3 regions of the Bradyrhizobium sp. SHOUNA76 genome follow, and region 3 is predicted to be linked to each of the others. Evidence: riboswitches for the same ligand, from Rfam matches in the RefSeq annotation. Region 3 holds a riboswitch; each other region holds the start of a gene.
The links. A riboswitch is a leader RNA that binds a small molecule or an ion and turns the genes downstream of it on or off. The one in region 3 is predicted to bind cobalamin.
Positions count from the first base shown of each region.

Region 1 (5,485 bases), on a different contig from region 3:
ATGGTGCGGGCGCAAGGCTGGCGGCTGGTCGGCGGCACGCGGCTGTTCCGTCTCTACGAGACACCCGACGCGCTCGCCGCGCAGGAGAAGCTCGCGTGCGGCCAGATCTGGTCGCGTCTCTTCGCACAAAAGCCGACATGGCTGCGCCTTGGGCTTCCTGGCAGCGAAGCCGAATGGACGCGCCTTGTCGAGGTCCTAGCGCGCTAGCGCGAGCAGGCCTTCGACGTCGAGATGCTTCTCGATGTGGTCGGCGAGGGCATCGAGAGCGCTCTCGACCCTGGCGTGGTAGGGCTCATCGCCTGCGGGAATGTCGAGCTTGGCCAAAAACGCCTTGCGGAAATCGTCCGACGTGAACAGGCCGTGCAAATAGCTGCCCTGCACGCGGCCATCCCTCGAGATCGCGCCTTCCGGCTCGCCGTTCAGTTTCGCAAATGGCCGCGCGCGATCGGGCCCGTCGGTGCGGCCGATGTGGATCTCGTAGGCTTCGATCGGCTGGTCCGTCGCGGCGTGCACGGCGGCGACACGCGTCAGCGTTTTCTGCGGGCTCATGACCGTCTCGACGTCCAGCAGCCCCAGCCCCGGCGTGTCGCCCGCGGGGCCCTCGATACCGTCGGGGTCGGCGACACTGCGCCCGAGCATCTGATAGCCGCCGCAGAGGCCGAGCACATGGCCGCCCCTGCGATGATGCGCGAAGAGATCGATGTCCCAGCCCTGCGCCCGCAGGAAGGCGAGATCGCCGCGGGTGGACTTTGAGCCGGGGATAATGACCAGCCTGACGTCACCGGGGATCGCTTCGCCCGGGCGCACCATCACGAGATCGACGCCCGGCTCGAGCTTGAGCGGATCGAGGTCGTCGAAATTGGCGATCCGCGACAGCGCGAGGCACGCGATCTTGCATTGACCGAGTTTTCGCGCGTCGGTCAGACCCAGTGCGTCCTCGGCCGGCAGCTCGCCGGCGCGCCCAAACCAGGGCAGCACACCAAGGCCGCGCCAGGCGGTCTTCGTTTCGATTAGCCCATAACCATCTTTGAATAACGTGGGATCGCCGCGGAACTTGTTGATGACGAAACCCTGGATCATCGCGGCATCGTCGGGGTCGATCACCGTCTTGATGCCGACGAGCTGGGCGATGACGCCGCCGCGGTCGATGTCGCCGACCAGCACGACCGGCACGTCGGCCTTGCGGGCAAAGCCCATATTGGCGATGTCGGCCTTGCGCAGGTTCACCTCGGCGGGACTGCCGGCGCCTTCCACCAGCACGAGATCGGCGCGCACCTTCAGTCGCTCAAAGCTCTCCAGCACCGCGCCCATGAGCGACGGCTTCATCGCGGCGTAGTCGCGCGCCCGCGCGGTCGCGATACGTTTGCCTTGGACAATCACCTGCGCGCCGACATCGGTCTCGGGCTTCAGCAGCACCGGATTCATGTCGGTGTGCGGCTCGACGCCGGCGGCGAGCGCCTGCAGTGCCTGGGCACGGCCGATCTCGCCGCCATCGACGGTGACGGCCGCGTTGTTCGACATGTTCTGCGGCTTGAACGGAAGCACGCGCAGGCCGCGCTGCGTGAAGGCGCGCGCGAGTCCGGCGACGATGAGCGATTTGCCCACGTCCGAGCCGGCCCCCTGGATCATCAATGTGCGCGCCATCGAATTCAGAACTCGACGCCGGCCTGCGCCTTGATGCCGGAGCGGAAGGGATGCTTGACCAGGGTCATCTCGGTGACGAGATCGGCGATCTCGATCAGCTCGTCCTTGGCGTTGCGCCCGGTGAGCACGACATGGGTCATCGCGGGCTTTTGCGTCGTCAGGAATTCGACGATCTCGGCGATATCGAGATAGTCGTAGCGCAGCGCGATGTTGATCTCGTCGAGCACGACCATGCGCAAGCTCTCGTCGAGGATCAGCTCCTTGGCCTTCTCCCAGCCGGCGCGCGCCGCGGCGATGTCACGGGCGCGGTCCTGCGTCTCCCAGGTAAACCCTTCGCCCATCGCGTGGAACTGGCAGAGATCGCCGAAATGGCCGGTCAGCAGGCGCCGCTCGCCGGTATCCCAGGCACCCTTGATGAACTGCACGACCGCGCAGGGGAAGCCATGGGCGACACAGCGGACGATCATGCCGAAGGCCGAGGACGACTTGCCCTTGCCGGCGCCGGTGTGGACGATGATCAGTCCCTTTTCGCCGCTCTTGGTCGCCATGATCTTGTCGCGGGCGGCCTTCTTCTTCGCCATTTTCTGGGCGTGCCGGGCGTCGGTTTCCTCGGCTGTTTGGGTATCCGGTTCAGGCGTCATCGGTCCCGGTCCTTCGGCTTGACAAGAGGCGGCCACCGGCAAATGGTGGCCCGGCGTTGGTTCCTGTCCTATGACAGGCGAAGAGGGAATGCGATAGGGTCCGAATCGGCAAGATTTGGGTCCAAACTGCAGCCGCCCCCGCGACCGTGACCGGAGAGATGCCCGAAGCCACTGATTCCCTTTGGGATCGGGAAGGCGGGGATCGAAGGGCAAGACCCTGCTCCGCAAGCCGGGAGACCTGCCAGCGCGGACGAGTTTTGGACCGGCGGACGGGGTGTTCCGCGACGGGGAAACGGGCCTTCTGGGGAATGGTCCGTGTGCCTCATCGCCTCCCGCTATTATCTGGAAGAGGCGATGACCGTCACACTTCACGTCTGCATCACCTGCCGTGCCGGCGAGACGCCCGGCGAGGGCGAGACGACGCCCGGAAAACGCCTGCATGGTGCGATCCTCGACGCCGGCGTGCCCGACGGCGTCAATGTGGTTCCCGTTGAATGCCTGTCGGCCTGCAGCCAGGGCTGCTCGGTCGCGCTCAGCGCGCCCGGCCGCTGGTCCTATGTCTATGGCCGCCTCTCGGATGCCAACGCGCAGGACGTGGTCGCGGGCGCGGCGGCCTATGCGGCGGCGCCCGACGGAATCGTGCCATGGCGCAGCCGTCCCGAGATCTTCCGCAAGCAGTCGCTTGCCCGCATTCCCCCTGTTGCCGTCGTGCCGGAGGCCGCCGAATGAACTCGCTCGCAAAAGTCCCTGTGACGGTGGTCACGGGTTTTCTCGGCTCCGGCAAGACCACGCTGATCCAGCATCTGCTCACCAATGCAAACGGCAAGAAGCTCGCGGTGCTCGTCAACGAGTTCGGCAGCGAGGGCGTCGACGGCGAAATCCTGAAGTCCTGCGCCGATGCCAACTGCCCGGAAGAGAACATCGTCGAGCTCGCCAATGGCTGCATCTGCTGCACCGTCGCCGACGATTTCATTCCAACCATGGAAAAACTGCTGGCGCGTCCGGTGCGACCGGATCACATCCTGATCGAGACCTCGGGCCTGGCGCTGCCGAAGCCGCTGCTGAAAGCGTTCGACTGGCCGGAGATCCGCTCGCGCATCACGGTCGACGGTGTGATCGCGCTGGCCGACGCCGAGGCGGTCGCGGCCGGCCGCTTCGCGCCTGACCCGGCTGCAGTCGAAGCGCAGCGCGCAGCGGACGAGAATCTCGATCACGAGACGCCGCTGTCGGAGGTGTTCGAGGATCAGATCGCCTGCGCCGATATCGTGCTGCTGACCAAGGCCGATCTCGCGGGCGCCGCCGGCATTGAAGCCGCCAAGGCCGCGATCACCGCCGAGATGCCGCGGCGCGTGCCGATGCTCCCTGTCACCGACGGCGCGATCGATGCGCGCCTCATCCTCGGCCTCGGCGCCGCCGCCGAGAACGATCTCGCTGCACGCCCCTCGCACCATGACGGCGAGGAGGAGCACGAGCACGACGATTTCGCCTCCGTCGTGATCGATCTGCCTGAAGTGGCTGACATCGACGCGTTGGTCGCATCGGTGCAGAAGCTGGCGCGCGAGCAGAACGTGCTGCGGGCGAAAGGTTACATCGCCGTCGCGGGCAAGCCGATGCGCCTTCTGCTGCAGGCGGTCGGCGAGCGCGTGCGTCACCAGTTCGACAAGCCCTGGGGCGCAGGTCACAGGCACTCAAAGCTCGTCGTGATCGGCGAGCACGGCGATATCGATGAGGCCGCCATCAAGGCAGGACTTGGTATCTCAAGGCTCGGCATCTGATGCACGTCGTCTTCCGCGAGAGCCGCGGTCTGGAGGAGACCGCGACGCCAAGGGACATCGGCCAGGACCCGGCCGATCTCGTGGTGCTCTCGTATTCGGATTCCGATCTCGCCGCGTTCGCGGCCGGCTGGCGGCGCGGCCAGGGCAGCCTGCCGACGCTGCGGCTTGCCAATCTCGCGGAGCTCCGTCACCCCCTGTCGGTCGACACCTATATCGAGCGCACGCTGTCGCAGGCGCGTGGCATCCTGGTGCGCCTGATCGGCGGGGAGTCCTATTGGGCGTATGGGCTGGCTGCCTTGCAACAACTCGCCAAGGACCGCAACATCGTGCTGGCGGTGCTGCCGGCCGATGGCCGTGACGACACGCGGCTCGATGCGTATTCGACTCTGCCGGTCTCGACGCTGCGCCGGCTCAAGGTGCTCTGCGACACCGGTGGGCCGGTCGCCGCCCAAGCCGCGATTGCGCAGCTCGCATTGGCCTCGGGTCTCTATGCCGGTCCTGTTATCGGCGAGATGAGCGTGCCCGAGATGGGCTTCTACGATCCCGCGCGCGGCGTCATCGCCGCGCCGGTGGGTGGCGAGGGGAAGCCCCGCGCGCTGGTGACGTTCTATCGCTCCTATCTCACCGCCGCGGACACCGGCCCGGTCGATGCCCTGATCGCGGCGCTGCGCGAGAAGGGCTTTGACGCCTGTGGCGTGTTCGTCACCTCGCTGAAGGCCGCGGGCGTCGCCGACTGGCTGCGCGCCTATCTCGCGCAAAATCCTCCGGCCGCGATCGTCAACGCGACGGCGTTCTCGGCCCTCAGCGACGACGGCACGACGGCGTTCGATGCTGCATCGTGTCCGGTGTTCCAGGTCGCACTCTCCACGGCGCGGCGCGAGGACTGGGCGGAGTCGCTGCGTGGCCTCTCGCCCGGCGATCTCGCGATGCATGTGGTGCTGCCCGAGGTCGACGGTCGGCTGTTCACGGGCGTGGTGAGCTTCAAGTCGGCGGCGCAACGCGATCCCGATCTGCAATTTTCGCATCTGGCACATCGGCCGGATGGGGAACGTGTGACGGCGGTCGCCGCACGCGTCGCGGCCTGGCGCCGCCTCGTGGAGAAGCCCGCCGGCGAGAAGCGGCTGGCACTCGTGCTCTCGAACTATCCGGGACGCCCGCACCAGATCGCGCACGCCGTCGGTCTCGATGCGCTGGCGTCTGTCGAGGCGTTGTTGTCTGATCTCGCGGAGGCCAACTTCGATGTTGCGCCGGTCCGTGCGCTCGGCGAAACACTGCTCAATCGGCAACTGACCTGGCGCGTTGCCGACTATCGCGCGGCGCTTTCGCGCCTGCCGCAAGTCTTGCAGGACGATCTCGCGCAAGCCTGGGGAGCGCCGGAGGATGATCCGAGCTGTCGCGACGGCTCGTTCCACTTCGCTGCGATCC
Region 1 covers NZ_JALBHA010000400.1:53-5,537, forward strand. The annotation lists partial or broken gene MOV74_RS28825 (threonine-phosphate decarboxylase) at 1-207, shown strand, start outside; gene MOV74_RS28830 (cobyric acid synthase) at 196-1,644, opposite strand; gene cobO (cob(I)yrinic acid a,c-diamide adenosyltransferase) at 1,650-2,285, opposite strand; cobalamin riboswitch at 2,326-2,546, shown strand; gene MOV74_RS28840 (DUF1636 domain-containing protein) at 2,640-3,014, shown strand; gene cobW (cobalamin biosynthesis protein CobW) at 3,011-4,060, shown strand; partial or broken gene MOV74_RS28850 (cobaltochelatase subunit CobN) at 4,060-5,485, shown strand, end outside.
Region 1: another riboswitch for cobalamin. It lies ahead of MOV74_RS28840 (DUF1636 domain-containing protein); the one in region 3 lies ahead of MOV74_RS16145 (TonB-dependent receptor domain-containing protein).

Region 2 (3,871 bases), on a different contig from region 3:
GCCTCCAATGCGCGCTTTCGCAGCGGCCTGCGCGACTTTGCCGAAACGCGGCCGGTGCATGGCGAATGCGGGGGCTATATGGTGCTGGGAACCGCGTTGACCGACGCGGACGGTATCCGCCATGAGATGACGGGCCTTCTTGGCCTCGAGACGAGCTTTGCCAAACGCCGCATGCATCTGGGCTACCGCCTCGCCGAACTCGCCGCGCCGATACCGGGCCATCAGGCCGGTGCGCGCCTGCGCGGCCACGAATTCCACTATTCGACGATCCTCGCCCAGCCCGACACGCCGCTGGCCGTGGTGCTTGATGCGACTGGCGCGGTCATCGCCGAGACCGGCTCGCGGCGCGGACGTGCCACCGGCACGTTCTTTCATCTGATCGCGGAGGACCGGTGAGCGGTTTTGTCTCCTTCATCTCCGCCGGCCCCGGCGATCCCGAGCTGCTCACGCTCAAGGGCGCCGCGCGGCTGCGCGAGGCCGACGTCGTGCTCTATGACGATCTTGCGTCGGGTGCGATCCTCGATCTCGCCCGGCCCGGCGCCAATCTCGTCGCGGTCGGGAAGCGGGCCGGGCGACCCTCGACCAAGCAGCACCATGTCAACCGTCTCCTGGTCGACTATGCCGCGACAGGCGTGCGCGTGGTTCGCTTGAAGTCGGGCGACGCCGGCATTTTCGGCCGGCTCGAGGAGGAGCTGGAGACGCTGCGCGAGGCGGGCATCGGCTATGAGATCATTCCCGGCGTCACCTCGGCCTGTGTGGCCGCCGCGCAAGCGGGCATTCCCCTGACCCGTCGTCATACCTCGCGCCGGGTGCAGTTCGTGACCGGGGCTGATGTGACGGGCGAGCTGCCGCCGAATCTGAATTGGGCTGCACTGGCCGATCCTGAAGCGACGACCGTGGTCTATATGGGGCGGCGCACCTTCCCGGGGCTTGCCGCAAAATTGATTGCGCACGGTCTCGCCGCGGATACGCCGGCGCTGTTCGCCGAATCCCTCGGCCGCCCCGACGAGCGGCTGGTCCGGACCACCATTGCCGAGCTTGCCGAGCAGCTTGCCCGCGGCGGCGCCGCATCCACGGCTGCGGTGATCCTGTTCGGCGCGCTGGCGGGGGATTATCCGTCGTGACGGCCGCGGTGGCCGTTCGCCCCTTGACGCCGGCTCCGCGAAAGGGGCACACAGGAGAGGCATGGTGCTCAACGCGGCGCAAAGCGTCGGAGCATAATCGGGAATGGGGGTGGGCGGACCAAGTTGCGGCGCCCAAAACCCCAGCCGCCCCCGCGACTGTAAGCGGTGAGGGGCTCCGAACCGCCACTGGGCCGAAAGGTTCGGGAAGGCCGGAGATCCCAGTGAACCGCGAGCCAGGAGACCGGCCCTGCACGTTTTGAGGCCAAGGCCGTCGGGTGTGACGGCAGGAAGGAATTGAGCCATGCATATCGAACCCGGAATCGTGACGGGCGCCAAGCTCGTGTTGAGTTACGCAACCGGCATCGCCGCAGGCGGCGTTGCCTTGAAACTTGCAGCCGAGACCGTGCGCGAGCAGGGCGTCGGCTCTTTCGCGGCGCGAACGCTCGCCACAACGGGCCTCGTCTTCACTTTCTTCCAGGTTCTGCCGCACTTCCCGGTCGGCGTCTCCGAAGTGCACTTCATCCTCGGCTCGACCTTGTTCCTGCTGTTCGGCGCGGCGCCTGCGGCCTTCGGCCTGGCGCTCGGCCTGTTGCTCCAGGGCGTGTTGTTCGAGCCGGCCGACATCCCGCAATACGGCATGAACGTCACGACGCTGCTGGTGCCGCTGTTCGCGATCCAGGCGATCGCCTCGCGGATCATTGCCCGTAACACCGCCTATGTCGATTTGAAGTATCGGCAGGCGCTGGCGCTCTCGACGACCTATCAGGCTGGCGTGATCGCCTGGGTGGCGTTCTGGGCGCTCTATGGCTCCGGTTTTGCCATGAGCAACCTCGCCAACATCGCGGCGTTCGCGGCCTCCTATGCGCTCGTCATCGTGATCGAGCCGCTGGCCGATCTCGCCGTGCTGGCGTTGGCGAAGTCGCTGCGTGGCGTCACCGCGCCAGGCCTCGTCACCCCGCGCCTGCATAACGCGGCCTGAGAGATCAGCGAGGGGCGGTATGCCGCCCCTCGCGCTCGCGATGCTCACGCTCTCCCTGATAGGCATCGGCTGCGGCGATCCCGATCAGCTCACGCGCGCCGCGATCCGCGCCATCAACGCGGCCGATCTCGTCCTGATCCCGCGCAAGGGAACGGCGAAATCCGACCTCGCCGATCTCCGGCGGACGATCTGCGCGGACGTGCTCACCAGCGACAAGACTGAAATCGCCGAGTTCGATCTCCCCGTGCGCGACGCCGGTGAAGCGGATTACCGCAAGGGCGTGGACGATTGGCACGATGCGGTCGCCGCGACCTGGTCGCAGACGATCGCAGAACATCTTGCAGGCAAGGGCAAGGTCGCGCTGCTGATCTGGGGCGATCCCTCGCTCTATGATTCCTCGCTGCGCATTGCGCGTCGGCTCAATCCCTTGCCGAAGATTGAAGTCGTGCCCGGTATCACCTCGATTCAGGCGCTGTGCGCGGCGCATGCGCTGCCGCTCAACGACATCGGCGAGCCCTTTTTGGTCTCGACCGGCCGCCGCTTGCGCGAGGGCGGCTGGCCGCAGGGCGTCGACACCGTGGTGGTGATGCTCGACGGCGACACGGCGTTCCAGTCGCTAGATTCAGCCGGGATTCAAATCTATTGGGGCGCCTATCTCGGCATGCCCGACCAGATCATCCTATCCGGCGCGCTGGCCGAGATCGGCCCGCGCATTGTCGCGGTGCGGCAGGACGCGCGCGCGCGGCACGGCTGGATCATGGACAGCTACATCCTCAAGCGCGCGCGTTAAGCGAGGCAGCATGCTCCCCGAATGGGTCTACCAAAAGTGCCCCGAGATCTCCGCGATCCATCGCGAGGCGGCGATGGCGCGGCAGGCGCAGCTGACAAAGCCGACCGGTGCACTCGGCCGGCTCGAGCAGCTTGCAATCGAGCTTGCAGGTTTGCAGGCGACGGAGCAACCGCGCGCCGCGCTTGTGCCGATCATCATCTTCGCCGGCGATCACGGCATCGTCGCGCAGGGCGTCTCGGCCTATCCGCAAGAAGTGACCATCGCGATGATGGCGAATTTTGCCGCCGGCGGCGCGGCGATCTCAGTGCTGGCGCGCGAGTTGGGCTCGAGCCTGGAGGTCGTGGACGCCGGGACGCTGGCGCGGGAGGAGATAGGCGGCATCGTCACCGACAGGCCGCGCCAGGGCTCCCGCGATTTCAGCGTCGAGGCCGCGCTCACACCTGCGGAGCTGGCGTTTGCCTTCGAGGCCGGCCAGCGCGCGGTTGCGCGTGCGGCGACCAATCAGCCCGATCTGCTGATCTTCGGCGAGATGGGCATCGGCAACACCACAACCTCGGCGGCGATCGCGGCGAGCCTGCTTGGCGTGAGTGCCGAGGAAATCGCCGGCAGCGGCACTGGGATCGATGCGGCCGGCCGCGCACACAAGGCGCGCGTGATCGATGCCGCGATTGCGCTGCATGGCGTTGCGGGTGCGTCGCCCGAAAAAATCATGTGTGCTGTCGGCGGGCTCGAGATCGCAGCGATCTCAGGCGCGATCATCGCGGCCGCGCAGCGCCGCATCCCCGTGCTGATCGACGGCTTCATCGTGTCGGTGGCAGCGCTCGCCGCAGCACGGCTGAACCCGTCATGCCAGCCGTTCCAGCTGGCCTCGCATCAATCGGCCGAGCAGGGGCATCGTCTGGTGCTCCGCGCGCTCAATGTGCAACCGCTGATCAGCCTCGACCTCAGGCTCGGCGAGGGATCAGGTGCCGCCATCGC
Region 2 covers NZ_JALBHA010000526.1:273-4,143, reverse strand. The annotation lists partial or broken gene MOV74_RS32490 (cobyrinic acid a,c-diamide synthase) at 1-396, shown strand, start outside; gene cobA (uroporphyrinogen-III C-methyltransferase) at 393-1,124, shown strand; cobalamin riboswitch at 1,170-1,389, shown strand; gene MOV74_RS32480 (energy-coupling factor ABC transporter permease) at 1,426-2,103, shown strand; gene cobF (precorrin-6A synthase (deacetylating)) at 2,144-2,893, shown strand; gene cobT (nicotinate-nucleotide--dimethylbenzimidazole phosphoribosyltransferase) at 2,904-3,871, shown strand, end outside.
Region 2: another riboswitch for cobalamin. It lies ahead of MOV74_RS32480 (energy-coupling factor ABC transporter permease); the one in region 3 lies ahead of MOV74_RS16145 (TonB-dependent receptor domain-containing protein).

Region 3 (8,598 bases):
CTTCTGGGCGGCGAGGCCGAGCCAGCGCGCGCCATAGCGGTAATCCTCACGCGAGGCGTCCGGCGTCTTAAGGTACAGCCGGGCGAGGTCGTACTGCGCGTCGGCGTTGCCGAAATAGGAGGCTGCGTAGGAGAACATCTCCCGCGCCCGCTCCGGGTCCGACTTGATCTTCGAGTTCGGGATGCCGCTGAGATAATAGCGGCCGAGCGCGACGAAGGCGTTGGCCACGATCTGCGCCTGCGGCGCCGACGGGCTGTCCTCGGCATGCGCGTTGGCGATCCGGCTGAAATATTCGAAGGCGCGCAGATCGTCCTGGGCGACGCCGTCGCCATTGGCGTACATGCGGCCGAGCTTCCATTGCGCGATGGGGTGACCACCCTCGGCGGCATATTGCAGCGCACTGAGTGAGGTCTCCTGGGGCACAACCACCGGCGCGACCTTGCCGCGCACGGTCGCTGCGGTCCCAGGCAAGGTGGTCACGACCGGGATGGTCGCGTCCTTCGGGTTGACCGGGGCGCCGTCGAAGGCGAGCGCCGGCGCGGCCAGCGCAGCAGCCCCCAACACAAACGCAACTATGGCACGCCTAGATGTCCGCATAGCACTGTTTCTCGTGCGCGCCGCCCGGATGGGTTACTGCCCCCCCGACCGCTGGTCCAACCTGCTGAGCATATTTCCAGAGCGCACCCGACGTATGGTTAGTCGCGCGAGCGCTCCATTTGGTTTTGCGCTGGGCGAGCTCGGCGTCGCTCAATTTTACGTTAAGGGTACCGGCAACCGCGTCGATCTCGATAATGTCGCCGTCCTCGAGCAGCCCGATCGGCCCGCCAATGGCGGCTTCCGGCCCGACATGGCCGATGCAGAAGCCACGGGTGGCGCCAGAGAAGCGGCCGTCGGTGATGAGCGCGATCTTGCCGCCCATGCCCTGGCCGGTCAGCGCTGCGGTGGTCTGGAGCATTTCCCGCATACCGGGGCCGCCCTTCGGCCCCTCGTAGCGGATCACGATGACTTCGCCTTCGCGGTAGGTGCGCTTCTGGACCGCCTCGAAAGCATCCTCCTCGCGGTCGAAGCACCTGGCCGGACCGGTGAACCTGAGGTTGGACATTCCCGCGACTTTCACGATCGCACCTTCTGGCGCCAAATTGCCCTTCAGACCCACCACACCGCCTGTCACGGTGATGGGCTTGTCTGCCGGGTGCACCACGTCCTGGTGCGAATTCCACTTCACGCTCTTGAGGTTTTCAGCGATCGTGCGGCCCGTGACGGTAAGGCAATCACCGTGCAGGAAGCCGTTGTCGAGCAGCGTCTTCATCAGAAGCGGTATGCCACCTACTTCAAACATGTCTTTGGCGACATAACGGCCGCCCGGCTTCAAATCCGCGATATATGGTGTCTTTTTGAAGATTTCGGCGACGTCGAATAAGTCGAACTTGATGCCGCACTCATGCGCGATCGCCGGCAGGTGCAGCGCAGCATTGGTCGAGCCGCCAGAAGCTGCGACCACGGCAGCCGCGTTCTCCAGGGCCTTGCGGGTGACGATGTCGCGCGGCCGGATGTTTTGGGCGATCAGGTCCATGACCTGTTCGCCCGCGGTCATGCAGAAGGCATCGCGGATTTCATACGGTGCCGGCGCACCGGCCGAGTAAGGCAGTGCGAGGCCGATCGCCTCGGAAACGGTCGCCATGGTGTTGGCGGTGAACTGCGCGCCGCAGGCGCCCGCCGAGGGGCAGGCCACGCGCTCGATCTCGTCGAGGTCCTCGTCCGACATGGCACCGACCGAGTGCTTGCCGACGGCCTCGAACATGTCCTGCACGGTGACCTGCTGCCCGCGGAAAGTGCCGGGCAGGATCGAGCCGCCATAGATGAAGATCGAGGGCACGTTGAGACGGACCATCGCCATCATCATGCCCGGCAGCGACTTGTCGCAGCCGGCGAGCCCGACAAGGGCGTCGTAGGCATGGCCGCGAACGGTCAGCTCGACCGAATCGGCGATGCATTCGCGCGACGGCAGCGAGGAGCGCATGCCGTCATGCCCCATGGCGATGCCGTCGGTCACGGTGATGGTGCAGAATTCGCGCGGCGTACCGCCTGCCGACGCCACGCCCTTCTTCACCGCCTGGGCCTGACGCATCAGCGCGATGTTGCAGGGAGCCGCCTCGTTCCAGCAGGAGGCGACGCCGACGAAAGGCTGGTGGATCTGCGCGGTGGTCAGACCCATGGCGTAGAAATAGGACCGATGGGGCGCGCGCGCAGGGCCTTCCGTCACGTGACGGCTCGGCAGCCTCTGCTTGTCAATCTTCGCGCCCATCGCAAACCAGTTTCCCCGGTCAACCCTTTCAGACCCGAAAAATCAGAGCCAAGATTTGAATCGACCTTGGGATTTTCTCGTGGCGTCAAGGACTGCCCGCTACCTCCAAAACATTAGAGCGATTTTATTCATGTCTGGGTGTGGCCAAAAAGCGGCGGCGATGCGAACGGCCGGTGATGAGGGTTAAATCCGGGCCGGGTGTTGCATGGACGGCACAATCGTTACCGGGAAGACACGGGGGTGACTTACCGAGATACCCTAGGGATGACGCATCACAATCTTTGATTAATCCAAGTAACACGCCGACATCCGTTCGCTGACGAGATTCCCGCATGAGTCGGCCCTCTCGCGCACTCTCGTGTCCCGGACAAGCCACAACGCGTTGAGCGTTGCGGCGCAGAGCCGGGACCCAGAAGGCGACACGGCACAATGCTGGATTGCTTCCGCCTTCGCCAAGGCTTCGGCGGACAAGTCGCTGCGCTCGCATGACCGAGTTTGGTGCAACGGCATCGCTCTTCCAGCTGGTATCTCGCTGGCAGACACATCTTCCCGTTCTCGCGGCTGGTTTCGCCCGAGCTTTGCTTGGTCGCTCCGCCCTCTTGAGCCAAAAGGGCGCAGGGAAGGCCGGGTGCCGGCTGGCACCCGCGGTCCGCTGCGCGAAACGCGCACGCAGGAAGAACCGCGCAGCAGCATACAGGTGTCGCCGATCACTCGGCCTTCCCTGCGCGATGGTCGGACGGCTTATGCCGTGATCTCCCGGGAGCCGAACTTTCCTTCTGGCCTCCCTCGCCCCGCGAATTGGATGATGCAGTCTGCCCGGTTGGGCTCGCTCGCACCTTCGCGAAAAGCTTGACCGTAGCAACGACGGCCAGGACCACACGGTTTTGCCGTACGCACGGCCCGCCATTTCGCCGCAGTTTTCCCAGCCCTGTCGACAAAGCCGGAAACTTACAGGCGAGACGAACCTAACAGCGCCGCTCGTCCGCACGCGGCCGCGGGCTCACAGGGACTACCCGCCCTGCCCGCACCTCCCATGCCGACGCTGCCGCGTCCACCGCAGGCCCGGCTCGCGATGCGTGACGACACAAGATCGCCCCTCTTGGATGAGCCGGGATGGGCGACACATACGCCATTTCCGAATTTCGGTAAAGTGGAATATTTTTGCGCGAGCGGATTGACAGAGGGCGACACAGGGTGTCGCTCGTTCCGTCATCCTGAGGTGCGAGTGGCGCGATGCGCATCGCATCGCGCCGGGAGCCTCGAAGGATGAACGGCCACAGCCGGGCCGTCGCCCTTCGAGGCTCGCCGAAGAGGCGAGCGCCTCAGGGTGACGATGATGGTGCCGTAGCCCGGATGAAATCGCGCTCTGCGTGATTTGGACCTACTTTGAACAGGCCGCTTTTGAGCTGGATGCAAGTCTGTCTCTTAGTGCGGGGACCAGAGTGACGTTGCGATCGACGCGCGCAAGCGTGCCGGCTGCGAACGTCGCCGACACAACAGGTGCGTCATCGACGCAATGGTGTCGCCACTATCGGTCATGGAGCCAGTGGTGTTCCACGCGCTCGGGGTTGCCAAGAAGCCGAAGCCGCCAGCGAGTTGATGGACACAATCACGATCTTCGGGCTGCTGTCGGTCAGCGCGATGCTGCTGTTCTACGCGCTCGAGCCGCGCGGGCCAGATTATGTGCTGGCCTTCGCGGCGGCGTGCGCGCTCAGCGGGATTTACGGCTTCCTCCAGGGAGCCTGGCCGTTCGGACTTGTCGAGACGGTCTGGACGGCGGTCGCCGTGCGGCGGTGGGCCAAGGTCCAAACTCCGGTCTTGTAGCCCGGGTGAGCGCAGCGATACCCGGGATCCACTCGCTGGGATCCCGGATGTCGCTGCGCTCGTCTGGGCTACAGTCTGCCGGCTCAGGCCGACATTGCGCCCCTGCTGCCAAACGGATCGAGCAGCCGGACGATCTCGCAGACGGCGACGAGGCCGGCGAGCCAGACGGCGCAGGTCAGAGCGATGCGGGTCACGATGGCGGCGGTGAAGGCGCCTTCACCGCCGAGGAACGGCGTCGCGGCGAGCAGCGCGAGCTCGTAGGTCGCATAGGCAACAACCAACGTGATCGCCAGCATCAGCGGTGTGCGGCCCTGCGGCAGCGTGCGGAGCACGGTCGAAGCCACGGCAGTCGCGAGAAGCGCAGCGGCGCCGATGACAAAACCCCAGGCGATGGTGCTGCCATCGATCGTATAATGCAGCACGCCGAAACCGATGATCTGGTTCACGAGCCAGGCGCCGGTGACGACGAGCAACGCCGGGCGCGCCGGCAGCATTGCCGCGGCAACGACGGCGAAGGCCGCAAACGGCGTTGCGCAGGCGAAGGCAAAGCTTGCGAGCGCGCATGAGACCGTCAGCAGCGCAAAGCAGAACATCGGCGCAAGGCGCGGCGCGACCGGGTGAAGCCGGAAACGGTCGCCGTGAGACGGCTGGGTGTTAAGTGGCATGGGTGATCTCTTCTCGTTCGGATGCTCGTCCATTTCAGGGAATGTGATTAGAACGTGGCGCCGGCCTTGAGCAGATAGGTGCGACCGGGCAGCGGATAGGCGCTGAAGCGACCGTCCGTGAAGGTGCTTGCGATGGCGTAGTCGTAGTAGAACGCATTCAGCGCGTTGTTGACGCTGAGCGACCAGAAGTAGCGCTCATACTGGCCGCTGAGCTTGAGGTCGATCGTGCCGTTGGCGGGAATCGGCTTCTGGGTGCCCGCCTGATCGTTGTCCATGCGCCGCTCGCTCCAGAAGCGCGCGGTGGCATCGAGCACCAAATAATTCTGCCAGATGTTCCAGGTGACGCCCGCACTCGCGGTGTAGCGCGACACCAGCGGCACGTCATTGCCGGCCCAGACGCCTTCGCGGAAGACGGCGCGGGTGTAGGCCACGCCGGAGCGCAGCAGCAGAGCGTCGTTGACGCGATAAGACAGGCTGGTCTCCGAGCCGTAGCGGCGGGTCGGATCAAGATTGGTGTTGTAGAACAGGACCGGGTTGAAATGGACCTCGTTGGTGAGGTCCATCAGATAGAGACTGCTTTGCAGCTGCAGCCCGCCGCCCTTGATACGCAGACCGCCCTCGATGTCCTGCGAAGTCTGGGTCTTGAGCTGGAACGTTTGCGGGATCGCGGCGAAGGTCAGGGGATCGAACGAAGGCCCCGAGGACAGGCGCTCGTCCACGTCGGGCGTGCGGAACGCGCGCGCGGCGCGGCCGAACAGCGAGACCATGTCGTTGAGGCGATGCTCGGCCCCGAGATGCAGCGCATATTGGGTCTCGTTGCTCGTCAGCGGCAGCGCGCCGATGTCGGCGTTGAACGGCGCCGCCGGGTCGAAATTGTCGCGTGCCGCAAGACTGACGGTCTGCACCCGCGCGCCATAGGAGATGTCGGTCGTAGGCGCCACGCCCAATGTGTGCTGAAAATAGCCTGCGACCGTCTGCTGCCTGAGATCGTAATTGTGCCAGGAGGAGAGCCCCTGCCCGGCGCCGCGGTTCTGCTGAAAGCTCGCATCGTAATAGTCGATGCCGGTCAGGAGCTGCGACGGCATGCCGAGCATGAGGCTCTTCACACTGAGCCGCGGCGTGATCGACCACGTCGTCAGATGGGAATCGACATAGGTCGACGTGAAGAAGGCCGGAACCGGCACCGGGCTGGAGAAGAACGCGCTCTGCTGCTTCTTGTCGCGCACGCCGCCGTCGACGATGAGATCGACGCCGTTGACGAGGGTCTTGGTGAAGCCCGCTGTTGCGCTAAACCCCTGCTGGTTGGCGTAGTTGAACGGCGTGCTCGTCCCTCGCCGGTTGGTCTTGAGCTCGTCGAGGCCGATCGAGGGATCGACGGTGCGCCCGCCCGGCAATCGCAGCTCCTGATTGTCGCCCGTGACGGTGAGAAAAGCGGTCAGGCCCGGTGTTGAGTAATTGAGATTGCCGACGCCGTTTTGCTGGGAATAGCGATTGTTGTCGCGATAGCCATCGGTCCTGACGGCATTGCCATAGAACGAGGTCGACCACGGACCGGAATTGAGCGAGGTCGAGACGTTGCCGAGCCTGGCGTTGAACGAGCCGAAGCCGGCCTCGATGCGCGCGGTCACCGGCGGTCCGCCGACGCCGTTTTTGGTGACGATGTTGATCACGCCGCCGACGGCGTTGTCGCCGTAGAGCACCGCTCCCGAATTGCCGCGCGTGATCTCGATACGCTCGATGGAATTGAGCGGGATGGTGGAGAGGTCCACCTGTGCCATGTCGACGTCGTTCAGCCGCCGTCCGTTGACCAGCACCAGCGTGTTGGCGTTGGCAAAGGCGCCGAAGCCGCGCAGATCCACGCTGGTCTTCGCGCCGATCTGACCGCCATAGAACGTCGTGATCTGGGCGCCCGGGGTCTGCGTCGCGATGATCTCGGCTAGCGTCTGCGACGGCGAATGCGCGATATCTGCGGCCGTGATGACGGTCGTGGCGGCCCCGACGATACCGCCGTTGCTGGCGACAGCCTCGGAGCCCGAGCCGGATGAGCCGGCGCCATTGCCTGCCGGCGCGACATTCGCGGTTCCCCGGCGCTTCGTCGGCTCGCCGTCACCGATCGCCCTGGCGCGGGTGCGGTTCTGATCGTCGGGCTTGGTCACTTCGATCGGCGGCAGTTGCTCGGCAAGGGCCTGCTGGGCGAAGGCGGGGGACAGATCGAGCGAATGGAGGGAAACGGACGCGAGCAGGCCGGCGCTGAGGCGCCTGGCGGCAGAGACAAGACGGGACACGGTTGTAAACCTCGGTATGACGTCAGTGGCACGTCACAGCGAACGAGGTTTCACGGCAGAGCGATGGATTGCTCCGGTGAAACCAATGTCTGTACTCCCCGACCGACTTCTTCGCGTGTGACCACGGCTGACGGCAGGTCTCCTGGCTCGCGGGTCGTTACCTTACGTCGCCTTCCCAGGACCGAGATTCCCAGTGGCATAGGACGAAAGATTCACCGCTTACAGTTGCGGGGGCAGCCGTGGCGTTGAGACAAATCCCCGTTGGGACAATCCCGCACCACATTCCCTTTTGATCTCCGTGAGGAGAACCGTCACCGATCAACTTACGTGGCGTCACGCCGGGGAGTCAATCGACGGGCGGCTGTTGTCACCGCCCTCAGGTCCGCCCTCGCATACGCTGGGCCTGGGCCCAGGCGACAGCGACGTCGCGAGGCGGAGCATCGACGCGCTTGATCGGGGTCAGTTCGCCGGAGGCCGAGACGATCGCGGTTTCCTCGCGCCGGCAGCGCGTGCAGACAAAGCGGACCTCGTGCGGGGACGCCCACCAGCTCGACCGCTTCACATTGGCCGCCATCGGCCAGGCATCGCAATGCGAGCACGAGACCAGAAATCGACCGGGATCGAGCATACCCATTTCCATCGGACTCCGCGTCCTGCCGCCACCTTCAATGTTTAACCCAAGTGAATCGTTCCGGTGCCCAAGCACCGCCAGCTCCTGTTCCTTGGAAGCCGGCGATCTCGGGCTCGCCGTTCCCGGCCGCCACAGGCGTCAGGATCTCAGCGCGCGCCCTTGAGGGTGCAAGAGGTCGTGCAGGTGACCGTGGTGCCGCGATCGCACGATTTGCAGGCATTGACGCACTGGTTCATGTCGCGGGGATTGTAGCTGTAGTTCCGCATCGGGCAGGCCGACGTCGAGCCGGTGATGTCCTGCTCCTGATCGCAGGCCGCCGTCATGAGCGCGAATATGATCACGGCAACGAGGCGCATGTGATTGCCCTGTCAAGCATGGCAAATGACACTCGCGAGTCGCGCTGCACTGCAGCGACCCCGGCCTTCCAGCACGAGCAATCGCTCGCGTGCTTCAAGGATGCGCGCCAAACATTAAGAACGGATTGCAGGCGGCGTCAGGCAGCAGCCTTGGTCGCGATCGCCTGGCGCATGTCCGCCGCCAATTGGCGGTACTGCTCCGAAAGCTTCAGATAGAACTCGCGTTTGGTGCTGTCGGTGGCGAGCCTGGCAATCAGCTCGCATTCGGCGGTGAGCGTCTCGAACCGTTCCAGTCTGTTCTGAAGGTCTGTCATCGGCGTGTCCCCGTCAAACGCCTCAAGGACACCCAACCTAAGCCCGGGAAATAGGTCACGGCGAACATCGTTATCGAGTAGAATCAATTTTTGCAGTCCGGCAGCCTATTTGCTGTCCAGCCGCCAAGCGCCATCCCAGACGGCGTCCGGCGGGTTGGCGTCGAATTGCGCGATGCGGCCGAGCATGGTGCGCGAGGGGCCGTCACCGGGGACGGCTT
Region 3 covers NZ_JALBHA010000127.1:36-8,633, reverse strand. The annotation lists gene MOV74_RS16165 (tetratricopeptide repeat protein) at 1-597, opposite strand, end outside; gene ilvD (dihydroxy-acid dehydratase) at 584-2,305, opposite strand; gene MOV74_RS16155 (hypothetical protein) at 3,905-4,129, shown strand; gene MOV74_RS16150 (hypothetical protein) at 4,213-4,794, opposite strand; gene MOV74_RS16145 (TonB-dependent receptor domain-containing protein) at 4,842-7,079, opposite strand; cobalamin riboswitch at 7,194-7,407, opposite strand; gene MOV74_RS16140 (hypothetical protein) at 7,456-7,707, opposite strand; gene MOV74_RS16135 (hypothetical protein) at 7,857-8,066, opposite strand; gene MOV74_RS16130 (hypothetical protein) at 8,204-8,380, opposite strand.